One region of the Clostridium sp. RTP31139st1_H3_RTP31139_211217 genome, then DNA from elsewhere that is predicted to be linked to it. Evidence: riboswitches for the same ligand, from Rfam matches in the RefSeq annotation. Region 1 holds a riboswitch; the other holds the start of a gene.
What was found. A riboswitch is a leader RNA that binds a small molecule or an ion and turns the genes downstream of it on or off. The one in region 1 is predicted to bind thiamine pyrophosphate.

Region 1 (7,938 bases):
TTCAATGGTCGCTCTTGCCAGAGGAGGTTAAATGTAGATGGTTGAAAAATGGAAGAAAAACTTAAGAAACAATTTTACTAATAGTCCTAAGGCAAAAATAATTACAGGTACTGTAGGTGTTGTATTAGTTACATTAATAGTAACACTTGCATGTATGAGAAAAAACATAACAATAATCGTTGACGGAAAAGAAGAAACATTTATAACATATAAAGGGACTGTTAAAGACATACTTGCAGAGAAGGAGATAGAAATTGCTCCTAAGGACAAAGTACAACCAGCTTTAGATGAAAAAATTTCATCAAAGGATATTATTAACATTAAGAGAGCTGTAGAAATTGAAATGGTAGTTGGTAGCAAAACTATTGTTATAAAAACTGCTGAAGATACTGTAAAAGATATGCTTGAAGCTGAAAGTGATGAACTTAATGCTGAAGGAATTGAATTTAATGAAGGATTAGATGAAATAACACCTTCGTTAGATACTAAAATATCAGATAATCTCACGATTCAATTAGTTAAGGTTGAAGTAACAAATGAAGTAGCCACTGAAGATATTGATTATGAAACAATAGTGGAAGAGGACGAAAGTTTAGATATAAACACTGAGGACGTTAGACAAGCAGGTGAAGCTGGTCAAAAAGAAATAACTTATAAGGTTATAAAAAAAGATGGCAAGGAAGTATCTAGGGAAGTAGTTCAATCAAAGGTTATTAAAGAGCCTGTAAATGAAATTATAGTACAAGGTACCAGAAGGGTATTTGCTAGCAGAGATGGAGAAATGGAATATAAGGATTTAATTTATTGTGAATCTACTGCATATGCAGGAGATACTATTACTGCGACAGGAACTGTGCCAAGTTATAATCCAGGTGGAATAAGCACAATAGCAGTTGATCCAAGAGTAATTCCATTAGGAAGTTTAGTTTACGTAGAAAATTATGGTAAAGCTATTGCAGCGGATACAGGTGGTTTAATTAAAGGAAAAATAATCGATGTGTTCCTTAATTCAGAATCTGAATGTAGAACATGGGGAAGAAAATATAACGTTCCAGTATATATTTTAGCATATCCTGGAGAATGGTAATAATAAAGGAGGTTAGTTATTGGACTAGCCTCCTTTAATATTTCTAAAAATATAGTATAAAATTTATTTAGAATAATAAATATAAATTTACAAAGGTTTGACATTATATGAATATAAGGATAAATTAATAAGAGATAATAAAGGAAAGGAAGAGATTCTTTTGATTAAAGAGGTTATAGTAGTTGAGGGAAAAGATGACATCGCAGCTGTAAAAAAAGCTGTTAATGCAGAAATGATTGCCACTGGTGGTTTTGGAATAAATGCTAAAGTTATTGCTAGAATTAAAGAAGCACAAAAAAGAAAAGGCGTAATAGTATTAACGGATCCTGATTTTGCTGGTGAAAAAATAAGAAAGATAATAGCAAAAAGAGTACCTGGAATAAAGCATGCATATATTGCACAAGAAGATGGAATTAAGGATGATGATATAGGAGTAGAAAATGCTAGTCCAGAAGTTATTATCGAAGCTTTAAATAGGGCAAAAGTAACATTAGAAGAAAAGGCTGAAACATTTGATGCTCAAGATATGTTTTATTTTAGATTAAATGGTGATCCTAATGCAAAAGCTAGAAGAATAAAACTTGGAAATAAGTTGGGAATTGGTTATGGAAATGCAAATCAAATGTTATCAAGATTAAATAATTATGGAATAACTAAAGAAGAATTTATAGAAGCTATTAAATATGTAGATGCGGAACTAGAGAAGGAGAAATAAATGGATATAAAAGATGTAAAAACAGCTGAGCTGGTTAAAAAATATAATTTTAAGTTTTCTAAAAGTTTAGGTCAAAACTTTCTAATTGATGATTCGGTGCCTAGAGATATAGTTTCAGGAGCTGAAGTTGATGGAGAAGATTTAGTAATAGAAATAGGACCAGGAGTAGGTACATTAACTGCTCAATTATTAAAGAAAGCTAAAAAAGTAGTTGCAATAGAATTAGATAATGATTTAATACCAATATTAGAACAAGAATTAGGAGCTAATCCTAATTTTACACTTATACATAATGATGCATTAAAGGTTGATTTTAATGAAGTAATAGGTGATGAAAAGAGTGTAAAGCTAGTTGCAAACTTGCCTTATTATGTTACAACACCTATAATAGTAAAATTACTTAAGGATGGGTACAATTTTAAATCATTAACAATAATGATTCAAAAAGAAGTTGCAGAGAGAATGAATGCAGAGCCTGGGAATAAAGATTATGGTGCACTGTCTCTACTTGTTCAATATTACTGTAATACAAGTATAGTAAGAAAAGTACCACCAAGTTGTTTTATACCTAGACCAAAGGTTGATTCAATAGTTATTAGATTAGATAAGCTTAGTGAGCCAAAAGTTAAAGTTGAAAATGAAAAATTGTTCTTTGATATAATAAGAAGTTCTTTTAATATGAGAAGAAAAACTTTATGGAATGGCGTTAAGAGTATTGGACCAGCAAAGGAAAAGCTTGAAGAAGCTTTTGAAAAAGCTGGAGTTAATCCTAAGAGAAGAGGAGAAACATTATCTATCCAAGAATTTGCTAATCTTGCAAACTGTATTAATGAAATTTTATAAGAACTGAGTTGTTTTAAATTATAAACTCTATAAAGTCATTAAGTAAGCCACTTAAAAATAATAACATATTTTATAATGTTGAACATATAATATATGGAATTAATATAAAGTGGGGGTTCTAGAGAATGGCAAGTAATAGTAGATTGTATAGAAACTTCGTAATTTTGCAGGAGGACGAACGAGGATATGCAAACTCTGATGATAAGACATTATCTGGATATTCTAAGATAGAAGCAAAAGGAGATAAATGTAAAATTTCTTTCTATGCTCAAAATCTTAAAAAGGATGATGATAAATACTACATGTTACTTATTTGTTGTAAAAAGGATACAAAGCAAATAGTAAATTTGGGTCCTTTAGACGTGAGTGATAGTGGTAAAGGTGAAGCAACAAAGGAATATAATGTATCAAATATTGCTGGGTTAAACTTAGAATTTGATAAGATTTGTGGAACTGCTATAGCTAAAATGAATAATAATACTCCAATTTTTGTGATGTGCGGATTTTTAAATGGACAACAACCTAGCGATAATTGGAAGAGTTATATTATTGTTAAAGCTAAAGATGTTAGAGTAATAAAATCAGTTTCAGATAAGGATTCTAAGAAAGAACAAAGAAAACCAGAATTAAAGAAGAACCAAAGTAAATCTACTAGTAATGAAGTTAAAGATTCTAAGGTAGAAGAAAAAGCTACTGAAGAAAAGGTTGATAGAGAAAAAGTAGAAGAAAAATCAAAAGAAGAAATTAAAATACAAGAAGTTCAAGAAGTACAAGAAGTACACGAAGTAAAACAAGAGGCTTTAAATGAAATAATAGAAGAAATTACACCAAGGGAAAACTTAAGGGGTAAGTTCGAAGATTATGAAGAAGAAATTGAAGCTAATAAAGAGTTTGATCCGATAAATGGAAAGATAAGAGGAAGCATAGGAGAGTATTTTGAATCAATAGTTGATGGATTTGAAAGAGATTATAATAGCATAGATGAGTTAAAGTATACGAAGTGGTACAGAATACCTATTCATGATTTACATGAAATGTGTAATATGTCTAATTATAATAAGTATACATTAGCTTATTATCCAATGTTAAATTATTATCCATACATTAAAAAATATGGATATTTTATGCTTGGATATAAGTGCGATTCAAGAGGAAACCTAAAACATATTATTTATGGAGTGCCAGGAAAGAAAGATAAGGATGAACAGCCTTACGATGGAAGAACAGGTTTTGTAACTTGGGTAAATACTAATGGAGGACGTAGTGAGGGCTGTTGGTTAATGTTTTATGATTTCAAAAATTCAACAGTTGTTGTCCCAATGCAATAATGAAGAACATAGTGCTTAGATATTATATCTAAATTTTATTTGAAGGTTAATATAATAAATTAAATTGCTAATATTGGAATAAAGTATTATAATTATCTTTATTAGGGGAAGCATATGCTTCTCCTATTATTTTAATTAACAAATTAAAAGGAGATACAAATGTTAAGAGCATTAAAAAAATATATTTTAAGTTCATTTTTAATAATGTTTGTACTTGGTTTTTCAGGGTGTACAATTATAGAAAATGTTGAAAAAAAACTTGGATTGAAGAATGATTATTTCGAGTATTTAAATTCAAGTGATATAGAACAAATTAGTATACAAAGTACAAGAGATACAGGATTTAAATTTATAGTAACGGAAACAAGTGCCATTAGAGATATTTATAATATATTATCTAGGGCAAAGATAAGCGAAAATAAGTCTAGTTTAGATCCAGATTATAAGTTTGAATTTGATTTAGGTGATGAAGTTAAAGAATTTTATTATGTTGTTGGAACAGAAGATGGGAATTTTTATAATGATGGTAATACATTTTCAGTTTCTAAAAGATTAGATGAAGTAATAATTAAAAATTTATCTTTTATAAGAAAACCTAGAGATTTTGATTATATTTATTATCAATCTATTTTAGAAATATTACAACAAGTAAGTAAAACAGAAAATATAAATGATTATAAGGTAGGAGTAAACATAAGTGGAGATATTGATTGTTTAAAATATGTGTTTTCTACTGATATAATTAGTTTTTTAGATAAAGCTAAACAAATTATTCCAAATGTTGAGTTAGTGAAAAATAACGAAGCAGATTTTGATATGGTTATTACTGTAAAAAATAGAGGGTATGATAGTAGCAATTTTAAAACATTAATTACTGTAAAAAATAAAAAAGAAAATACAGAAGATAAATATTATGTTTCTGCAGTTAATGAATTTAAGGAATGGAATATAGAGGTATTAGAAAGTAAACCTAAAGGATGGTAATAGGAGTTAAGAATTAATAGTTAATAGTTAATAGTTTTAGGATAAAACTCCTTGGGGAGTTTCTAATAATATATTTTAAAGTCTGCCTAGGCAGACTTTATTTTTTAATTATTAACTTAAAATTATTAACTACTAAATTGTTGCTATATTAGATTTAAGCATTTTAACTAGTCTTTCTACAGGTAAGAATGCAAGTAAAACTAAGCAAATCATTAATTCCCCACCTACTGCTAGACCGTTAACGCTTAATGAGTAAATAATTGGAGATATACCTTCTGGGGCATATGAACCAAAGAAAACTACGCCTGAAATAAAATGTGAAATAAAGCGTAGTAGCATACCGATGCTTGCGCCTAAGTATTTATTTTTAAAGAATCCGGCAACTCCAACAGCCATAAATGGTAAAGGATAATCAAATAATACTTGAATAGGATTTAATATATATGGATCCAGTATTAATTTGAATAATCCGAAAAGGAAACCTGTAAATAGTCCAATAGAAGGACCATAAACAAATGAAATAATGATTATTGGAATCATACTACCTAAAGAAATGCTTCCACCACCATTAGGTAGGGAATAAATCTTTATCATGTCTAAGATAAATGCTAAAGCAATAGCTAGTCCTATTCGCGCTATTAACTTTGAATTAAATTTTAATGATTTAAATTTAATAAAAGCAATTAATAAAATTGCACAGCCAATTAATGTGATTAATGTTAATGGACTGCTAAAAATAGTTTTGAAATTTTCTCCAAGTGTTGCTAGAAAATTTGACATAAAAAAATACCTCCTTATTTGCGTAAGAGGTACCTAGGCATTAGAATATACATAATTTATTCTATAATGGCTTTCCTACGCTGGAATTATCCAGATCAGGTTAAAAGGGTTGATGAAAAAGTCATCTCTCAGCCTTGGGGCACCCCTAGCAACTTTATATAACATATATTTTAGCCATAAATTTACAAAAAGTCAACGGTCTTATTAAGCATTTGAGAGGACTTATAATTTGTATTAGAAGATTTATTAAATAAATTTGTTAAACTTATATTAGTACCTATGGGCATGATAGTTTCAAATGAAGTTAGTGGCATAGTTATAACAGAATCATCCTCTAATAATATGAAGGCATCATTGCCTGTATAATCTAATATCATTCCTTTCATGATAATACACCATCCTAAATAAATTTTTATTAGTTTACCCTAAAATATAATAAAAATACATCCAAGAATATTCTTGGATGTATTTTTATAAATATAAGTCTTTATAAACTATTTGAAAGACTTTTAAAGATTCTTCAATTTTATGTTTAAGCAATTTTTTTCTATTATCAAATTCCTTTTCACCTAATGGAGTTAATGAATAAAATTTTTGAAATTTCTTTTTTGGATCATCCCATTTTCCTACTACTAATCCTTCTTTCTCTAATTTTTTTAATAAAGGATATATTCCACCGGTACTAGGAGTCCAAAGTCCATTGGTTCTTTCTGAAACTTTTGTAGAGATTTCATTACCATTTGTAGGGCCAGATTTTAATATATGAAGTACATAGATGGGCAATAAGCCTTTTGTAAAAACCTGACCAACAGCTTCTTTTTCTTTTTGTACTTTTTTTAGTTCAGCAAGCTTAGCTTTATACTCATCATGTAGTCTTTTTTCCTCAGCTTTAATATCTTCTAGATTGTTAAAATCAAAGTCACCCATTATTTATTTTTCCATTTTCACAGAGAATCCCATTAATCCAGGCCCACCATGCACGCCAAGGGCAGGGCTTATTTCTGCGATTTTAATTGAAGCTACATTTGGTAATGACTTTATAGATTCCATATATTTAGTAGCTTCTTCTTCACAGCCAGCATGTAAAACTGCTACATCACATTTTCCTTTTTCTAAATAACCTTTTAAAATTTCAGTCATTTTAGATAAAGATTGTTTTCTACCTCTTACTTTAGCCACGTTATAGTAAATTCCGTTTTCGTCAGTAGTTATTATAGGTTTAAGATTTAAGAATTCACCAACAGTTCCTGCAAGTCTTCCTATTCTACCACCTTTTTTTAGATATTCTAAAGTGCTAATTGTAAAGTAACCAGTAACTCTTTCTCTAATTTTAGGAAGTTCTTCTACTATTTCTTCAAAACTTTTACCTTCTTTTATAAGCTTAGAAGCCTCTATAACTATTTCTCCTTGTGGATAAGCTAGTATTTTTGTGTCATAAACAAAAGAAGTTAGTTTAGGATGATCTTCTAAAGCTAATCTTAAAGCATTATAGCTTCCAGAAAGACCGCTTGAAATAGAAATACAAATAACATGTGTATATCCTTCTTCTTCTAATTTATTTAAGATTTCTTCAGTTTCCTTAGCACTTGGCAAAGATGTTGTAGGAATTTCTTTTTCCAAGTTCTCATAAACTTCAGATGGTGAAATATCTATTCTATCTCTATAATCACCACTAGAGTAGATTATTCTAAGTGGTAATAAATTAACGTTATTTTCTCTTAATGTATTTAAATCAAGATCGCAAGCGCTATCTGTAATTAAAGCAATTTTTTGCATATAAAAAATCCTCCGATAATTTATTGTATATTTTTAGTATATCATATTAGATAATATTATCAATAGTGATAAGTGTAATATTATCACTATTGATAAGGTTATACAATTTCATAAAAATTTATTAGGTAAAGTTAAAAAATATATATAATTAAAAACTATTTACATATAATTCCAAAAGAGATAGAATGTATATGAGAGTTAAAATATACACAATATATTGTGTGTAGGAGGCGAATAAAGTGCTATATGTGGTAAAAAGAGATGGCAGAGAAGTTAAATTTAATACTGATAAAATTGGCAATGCAATAAAAAAAGCAAGCGATGAAGTTGGGGAACAATTAAGAGAAAGTGAAGTTCTAGTTTGCATTCAAAGGGTTATTCAGTATATAGAAGAGTCTAAAAAGGAAAAAGTATCAGTAGAGGAA
Region 2 (7,938 bases), on a different contig from region 1:
TTATCTAAAGTTAAACCTCCAATTGCTACAATTGGTAAATTGACTTCTTTCTTAATTTCACTTAACCTATCAACTGTTACACTTTTTGCATCTAATTTTGTTGTAGTTGTAAACATAGCTCCAACCCCAAGATAATCTGCTCCATTTTCTTTAGCCCTTATAGCTTCTTCTACTGTTCTTGCAGATACACCAATAATTTTATCTTTTCCAGTAAGCTTTCTAACTTTATCTACTGGTATATCACTTTGTCCAACATGAACGCCATCAGCATCACAAAGCATTGCAATATCAACTCTATCATTAATAATAAATTTCACATTATATTTTTTAGTTAAATTTCTAAGCTTCATTGCCTTGTCTAAGAATTCCTTACCACTAGCATTTTTTTCTCTTAATTGAAGCATCGTTACTCCACCCTTTAATGCTTCTTCAATACAATTATAAAAATCTCTTCCTTTTAAAATATCTGAATCTGTTACTAAATAAAGTTTTAAATCTTTCATTTTTATCACCTTTTTTCTAATATTTATGCTGCAATATCTTTAACATTAGCTATTTTTTTAAATCTCTCTAAAGGAATTATAGATAAAAGCATTATACATAAAATACCTTCAACTCCAGCACTAGTAAAATTATATAAGAATGAATAAAGATAAGTATTCATCCCTTCCGGTGCAAACTCTGCAAAAAATACTACACCTGAAACAAAATAAGAAAATACACTTAAAGTAACTGCAAATAACCCTCCTAAAATCACCTTATATTTCTTATCACTACCAAAAACACATGTAAAACCTAAAGCCATTGGCCCAAACAAACAATCTAAGAAAAATTGAACTGGATGTATTACATATGCTCCATTTAATAATGATAAAAAACCCCATATTAATCCACCTGTTATACCTGCAGTTCTACCATATAATAATGAAAGTATCATTATTGGTAACATAGAAAATAAAGTTATTCCACCACCTTGAGGATATTTTACAAACTGAATTAAACTAAGCATAAATGATAGTCCACTCATCATTGCAATTACTACCATTTTCTTTGTTGTTATAGGATTTCTTTTTAAATCCCTAAAATAAAATGCAAATAATATTGCTGATATTATCGCTATAAAAATAACCATATTACTTACCTCATCTTAAAATAAATTTTATCTCATGGTTGGTCATTGTAACACTCAACCTAAAACTAAAAATTCAGTTTATTTATTTGCCATATTCCAAAACTCCATTTCATAAAGACTAGATTTTATAAATATGTCCTTTAGCTTTTCCTTTTTTACTTCTGATATGTCCTTACATATATCATCTATATAATCAATCCACTCTTGTGCACATTCCCTAAACTCATTTGATGCATATCCTTCTATCCATGGAGCATAAAAATTATCTTTTAAGTTTTCCTTATATGTTTCATATAAGTGCTTCCCAATATAATAATAACTCCAAGTACATGGCATTATAGTCATTGCAATATCCTTTGAATCACCTTTTAATGCAATTCCAAGCATGTAATTTGTATAACTTTCAGTTGTTAATTCACTTTTATAAGCTTCTACCTCTTCTGTACTTAATCCAAAGTCTTTTAAGTAATTAACATGAACTGCAGTCTCATCATCTAATACTCCTTTTATGGATTCATGATAAAACTTCATTTCCTTCATAGTTTCTGCTTTAACTAATCCCATAGCAAAAACCTTAGCATAGTCCTTTAAATATAAATAATCTTGAATTAAATAATTTTTAAACTTTTCTTTATCTAAAGTTCCTTCTCCTATTCCTTTAACAAAGGGATGCTCTAAATATCCATCCCAAATTTTCTTAACTTCACTAAATAAAACTTCTGAAAATTTCATATTATTCAACCCTTCCATATTCTTTTAATTTATCACTATTCATTTCATAAATATTGTTCATAAGTTCTTCCTTGAAGCTTCCTATTGCAATATTATTTCTATCGCTTAATTCACCACTTACTCCCATTGTAAGTACCCCAATTGCAACAGCTTCTATCTTACTAACTTTTTCATCAGACTTAATAAGAGAATCATAAGCTCCTAAATAGCTTCCTATTAAGCTTCCTGTCATACACCCTGTACCAGTTACACTTTTTAACTTTGGTGTTCCATTAAATATCTTTATAACCCTATTTCCATCACTAATAAAATCAACTTTTCCAGTTGCAACTACCACACATCCAAGCTTTATAGCCACTCTTTTTACTACTTCAGATATATCTTCACCATCATCAAAGGAATCAACGCCTTGTCCCCTTACATCAAGTCCACCTATAAACTTTATTTCAGCTATATTTCCTTTAACAACATCAAATTTAATTTCATTTAATAGTTTATTTGTAAAGTTTGTTCTTGTCTTTGTTGCAAAAACACCTACTGGATCTAATACAACAGGCTTATTAAATTTATTAGCTGCTTTTCCTGCTTTAACAAATAAATCTAATCTACTTGAATTCATAGTTCCAATATTAATTACTACTGAACTAGCAACACTAATTATCTCTTCAACTTCTTCATCAGAATAACTCATTAAAGGGCTTGCCCCTAAAGCTAATGTTATATTTGCACAATCATTTATTGTTACTTCATTTGTATAATGTAATACTAAAGGATTTATTTCTTTAACTTTATTTATTAATTCAAACATTACTTCTTCTCCTTATCTAAGTCTTAGTCTTCAAATTTATAAAAATGATTTACAGGTCCAACACCTTTGCCTATATCAAAGCTATGTCTTATTGCTTCTGTTATATACTCTTTGCTTAACTTAACAGCCTCCACTATGTCATATCCTAATGCTAAGTGCGACGTTATTGCTGATGATAAAGTACATCCTGTTCCATGAGTATTTTTTCTATCTAGTCTTTCTTGTTTATAAATTTCAAATGTATCATTTCCTATTAATACATCAACTGCATCACCTTCAAGATGTCCACCTTTCATTAACACATACTTAGGTCCTAATTCTAAGATCCTTTTTCCTACCTCTCTCATATCATCAAGGTTATTTATTTTCATTCCTGTAATTTCTTCTGCTTCTGGTGTATTTGGAGTTATTATATAAGCCATTGGTATAAGCTCTTCAATTAAGCTTTTCTTTGCTTCTGGTTTTAATAATGAATATCCACTTTTAGATATCATAACTGGGTCTACTATTAAATACTTAGGATTATATTTCTTTAATGTATTTACAATTGTTTGAACAATTTCTGCACTTGATACCATTCCTATCTTTACAGCCGCTGGTTCTATATCTTCAAAAACTACATTTATTTGACTTTCTATTATTTCTTTACTTAAATCTTCAACAAGAAAAACTCCTTGTGTATTTTGTGCTGTTATTGCCGTAATAACACTCATTCCATAAGTTCCTATTGCACTAAACGTTTTTAAATCTGCTTGTACACCTGCTCCTCCTGATGAATCTGATCCTGCAATGGTTAATGTGGGTATTTTGTAATTTCTCATATTTCTTCTCCTTTTTAATTTTTAATTTTTCCCAATAAAAAAAGCTATATCCCAACTGGAATATAGCGTTATAATTACAAATAATATATTTACTTTTACTACAAATTATTTAAACTTATACTATGATAAAGTTTAAAAATTACCTTGTAGATTATTTAAAGTATACATTAATAAGCTTTCCTACGCTGGCACTATCCAGATCAGGTACAAGGGTTAATAATTTCTTATCTCTCAGCCTTAATTGGCACCCCTAGCATTTTATATAGTTCTTTATATCCATATTATATAGCATTGTAATTTTTTGTCAACATTTTCTAATATAAATTCTTCTATTTTTTGTCATACTAACTAAAGAAAGTAGATTTTCTAAAGCTACTTAATAAGTTTAATGTTTAGATAAGAAGTTTTCTTAAAAATATTAATATTTTTTGTTATAAATGAAACTGGATTCCTTTCAGTCGCTGAGTACACTAAAGTGTACCTTCAACTTGCTAAATTAAAATTTGGAGTTTCAGGCAAGTTCGATTAACTAAATTAAAATTTAGAATCCTCTTTAAGGAAACTCGACTCCTTTCAGTCGCTGAGTAAGTTCGATTAACTAAATTAAAATTTAGAATCTCACTTAGTCTTGCATTTTTCGCTTTGGTTTATTATTATATAATGTAATATCTAATTCAGCTTAATTAAACTTTTAAAGTTTATTTAGCTCATCTTACCTATTGGACAGTAAGTTAAAGATATTTTATAAAAGTTTAAAACATAAGGAGGTTTTTTATATGTCAAGAAGAGCAGCATTTTTTGATATTGACGGCACAATCTACAGAGAAGGACTTATTACTGAGGTCTTTAAAAAAATAATTAAATATGACCTAGTTGATGAAAATAAGTGGTATAAAGAAGTAAAACCTGCTTATATTAACTGGGATAAAAGACAAGGCGATTATGATACTTATCTTTTAAAAATGGTAGATGTCTACACTGAAGCAATTAAAGGATTAGATAAATATCATATAGACTATATTGCTAAAAAAGTTATTGAACAAAAAGGTGATAGAGTTTATACATTTTCTAGAGAAAGAATTAAATGGCATAAAGAGCAAGGAGATATTGTAATTGCTATTTCAGGTTCTCCTATAGAATTGGTAAGAGAAATGTCATTAAAATATCATATGGATGATTATAGAGGTACAATCTATGAATTAGATAAAGATAATAAATATAATGGCTATATTACTCCTATGTGGGATTCAGAAAGTAAAGAAAAGGCAATTAAAGAATTATGCAAGAAGTATGATATTGATTTAAGTCAAAGTTATGCTTATGGTGATACTGCTGGTGATTTTACTATGTTTAAAAATGTAGGTATCCCATATGCTATGAACCCAACACGTGAACTTATTTCTAAAATTATGGATGATGAAGAAATTAAAAAGAAAATAAATATAATCGTTGAAAGAAAAGATGTAACTTACAAATTAGATGTAAATTGTCTTTCTCTTATTTAACATAATATAAAAATTTAAAGGTGGTTAATTTAAAAAGTTAACCACCTTTAATTTACTTAATTTTTACTATTTTACTTTCATAGGCCTTTAAATTAATATTATTAAAAATTTTACCTTCTGCGGTGTGGTTCATAATGAAGTAATGCTCTTCATCATTTACTTTTCTCTTAACTACTTCAACACCCTTAGGTGATTCTATAGCTTCTATATCAGCTTCTACTATAATTTTTTTAGCTATTAAGTCCATAATATTATTATCTACACCAGTACCTATATAATAAGCTTCACCATTTTTATATTTGTTTAAAGTTATAGCTGATAATTCATTATAAAACTCATCATCATACATAAATAGACTTTCTGCAGTAGTAGTTTTTAGCATATCTCTAAATACAGTTCCACTACCTTCAACTCCATTAAATTCATTTATCCCCTTAACATTAACCTTTTGACCTTCTTGAAGAGATTCTATTTCTTCAACAAAGCCACCTATTAAATCAGTGTAAAAACTTGGATTTAACTGCCCTAATGTTAAATTATTATAGTAATCTTTAATTGCAGTTCTAAAACTAAATACTACTTTACCACCATTTTTAACAAACTCTCTAATTCTTTCTTGAACTTCAGATTTAAATACAATCATTGTTGGTATTAATAAAACTTTATACTCACTAAAATCTAGATATGATGGAATGACATCAATATTAACATTATTTTCATAGAAAGGTCTATATAATCTATATACTTCATTTTTATAATCCATTAAAAAGCTTTGTCTTTGAATTCTAAATGATGCCATAGATTCATAATCATAAATTACTGCTATTTCTGATTTTATTTCACTATTTATAACATCTTCATTTTCTTTCATATTATTGAAAAAATCTTGAACCTCATAAAATTTTCTTCTTTTTTGATTATCCTGATCTATTATTCCATAGCAATATTGTTCAGCTCCTTGTGTTGCGCCTCTATATCTAAAATACATAAGAGAATTGCATCCATGAGCCATTGCTTGATAAGACCACATTTTAGCTTGATTTGGTCTTGGTAAATAACCAATAACATCATGTCCTTGTGCTCCCATTATAGCTTCTGTAATCCAAAAATTTTGTCTTTTAGCCCCCCTCATAAAATCTAAGCCACAAGCAATTTCATGTGCAGGAATTGGCTCCCTTTGCCCTCCCCACACAGGATAATTATTATATGCAACTACATCTAGGTATTTTGCAACTTTTGAAAAATCAAAGCTCTTATCAAAATATCCACCTGAAAAGTCATGAATTATAACAGAATCTTCGCCTAATATTTCTTTTAAAATATCTATTTGCAATTTTGCATAATTTTCAACACTTACGCTTCTAAACCTTTCCCATTCCATCCTAAGGCTTGGATTATGAGTAGTTATTGTCTTTGCTGGAACTGGTATTTCATCAAAATCATTGTAAGTTTGCGACCAAAATCTTGTTCCCCATATTTCATTTAATTTATTTATATCATTATTATAATTTTTTCTTAAATAATCTCTAAATGCATTTTTACATTCATTACAGAAACATACATCGCTACCTTCATGACCAAATTCATTATCTATTTGCCATGCAACTATTCCTTCTTCATCTTTAAAATGATTTGCAAGTTCTTTAATTATAATTTTACTATATTTATGATAAGTTTTACTATTAAAACAATATTGTCTTCTTCCACCAAAAACTCTCTTAGTATTATCTTCAAACTCACCTAATACATCTGGATGTTTTTTAGCAAGCCATGCAGGCATTGTTGCTGTTGGTGTACCGAATATTATTTTTAATCCTTTTTTCTTTGCTTCATTTATTACATGATCAAAATAAGAAAAATCAAATAAACCTTCTTCTTTCTCCATCATATGCCAAGCAAATTCACCAATTCTTATAACATTACTTCCAAGCTCTACTATATTATTTAAATCTTCTTCTAACATATCTTCATTCCAGTGCTCTGGATAATAATCTACACCTAAATACATTTTAACAACTCCTGACTACTATTTATAAATAATTTATCTTTCTAAAAATTCTTGTATTTAAATTTATGTTTTATATACTACATATCTAATAAATCAAATTGTAATGTAATTTTTTTATTGATGATAATTAATAAGTAAGAAGTACAAGCTTTAGAAATATACTATTAAATTTATTTGAAAATATAATTGCATAACTTCTAATCATTATTCTTAACTTCTTACCTATTAAAATAATTATTAACTTAAATTTTATTTTACTTGTTTAATATCAATCTAACCTTTATGCAAAGTTAATTTCAGCTTCTCTCTTTTTATTTAATTCTTCCATTATCTTTTCTTGATATTCACCTTGAAGTTTATAACCCTTTACATAAATGAATAATCCTAATAATGTTATTACTGAAGGTACTGCCACCATAAGTATTCTCATACCAAATATTGTTCCTGCAGTTTGTGTTATATTAGGAACATATCCTACTATTGTTAATCCAACACCTATTAACCATCCTGATAAAGCTGATGCTGTTTTAACTAATAATGTTTGGAACGAAGCAACTATACTTTCATTTCTTGAACCAAATCTTACTTCACCATAATCTATAACATCTGCTAACATAACAGTGGTAGCTCCTAGTGTAAATCCTGAACCTAACTTAACTATTATTCCTGATAAAGCTATAAGTGCCGCATTACCTGGAACAAATATTCCTGCTAATAATAGAATTATTAATCCTACTGCTGGTAAATAACATGCTAGTCTAAATACACCCTTTTTACTCATTCTCTTTGAAAGCATTGGGAATAACATAAGTGCAGCTATTTCAGCAAGTCCAGCAAATGCAGTAAATACTTGGTACATATTTTCATTTCCTACAACATACTTAAAATAGTAAATTGACATTCCTCCTGATAATTGAGCAACTAAGTTATAT

Region 2: linked by a shared signal. The riboswitch ahead of thiD (bifunctional hydroxymethylpyrimidine kinase/phosphomethylpyrimidine kinase) and the one ahead of thiT (energy-coupled thiamine transporter ThiT) in region 1 are both predicted to bind thiamine pyrophosphate.

The regions. Positions count from the first base shown of each region.
Region 1 covers NZ_JBCOAB010000025.1:13,396-21,333, forward strand. Annotated here, with positions in the region: gene ABUA17_RS11310 (resuscitation-promoting factor) at 38-1,087, shown strand; gene rnmV (ribonuclease M5) at 1,248-1,802, shown strand; gene rsmA (16S rRNA (adenine(1518)-N(6)/adenine(1519)-N(6))-dimethyltransferase RsmA) at 1,803-2,645, shown strand; gene ABUA17_RS11325 (DUF7922 domain-containing protein) at 2,771-3,973, shown strand; gene ABUA17_RS11330 (YhfM domain-containing protein) at 4,133-4,957, shown strand; gene thiT (energy-coupled thiamine transporter ThiT) at 5,090-5,737, opposite strand; TPP riboswitch at 5,793-5,894, opposite strand; gene ABUA17_RS11340 (hypothetical protein) at 5,920-6,123, opposite strand; gene ABUA17_RS11345 (PadR family transcriptional regulator) at 6,209-6,664, opposite strand; gene ABUA17_RS11350 (DegV family protein) at 6,668-7,513, opposite strand; gene nrdD (anaerobic ribonucleoside-triphosphate reductase) at 7,753-7,938, shown strand, end outside.
Region 2 covers NZ_JBCOAB010000014.1:48,547-56,484, reverse strand. Annotated here, with positions in the region: gene thiE (thiamine phosphate synthase) at 1-503, opposite strand, end outside; gene thiT (energy-coupled thiamine transporter ThiT) at 527-1,132, opposite strand; gene tenA (thiaminase II) at 1,211-1,864, opposite strand; gene thiM (hydroxyethylthiazole kinase) at 1,866-2,672, opposite strand; gene thiD (bifunctional hydroxymethylpyrimidine kinase/phosphomethylpyrimidine kinase) at 2,696-3,493, opposite strand; TPP riboswitch at 3,654-3,755, opposite strand; gene ABUA17_RS08190 (HAD family hydrolase) at 4,270-4,998, shown strand; gene ABUA17_RS08185 (beta-galactosidase) at 5,051-7,006, opposite strand; gene melB (melibiose:sodium transporter MelB) at 7,287-7,938, opposite strand, start outside.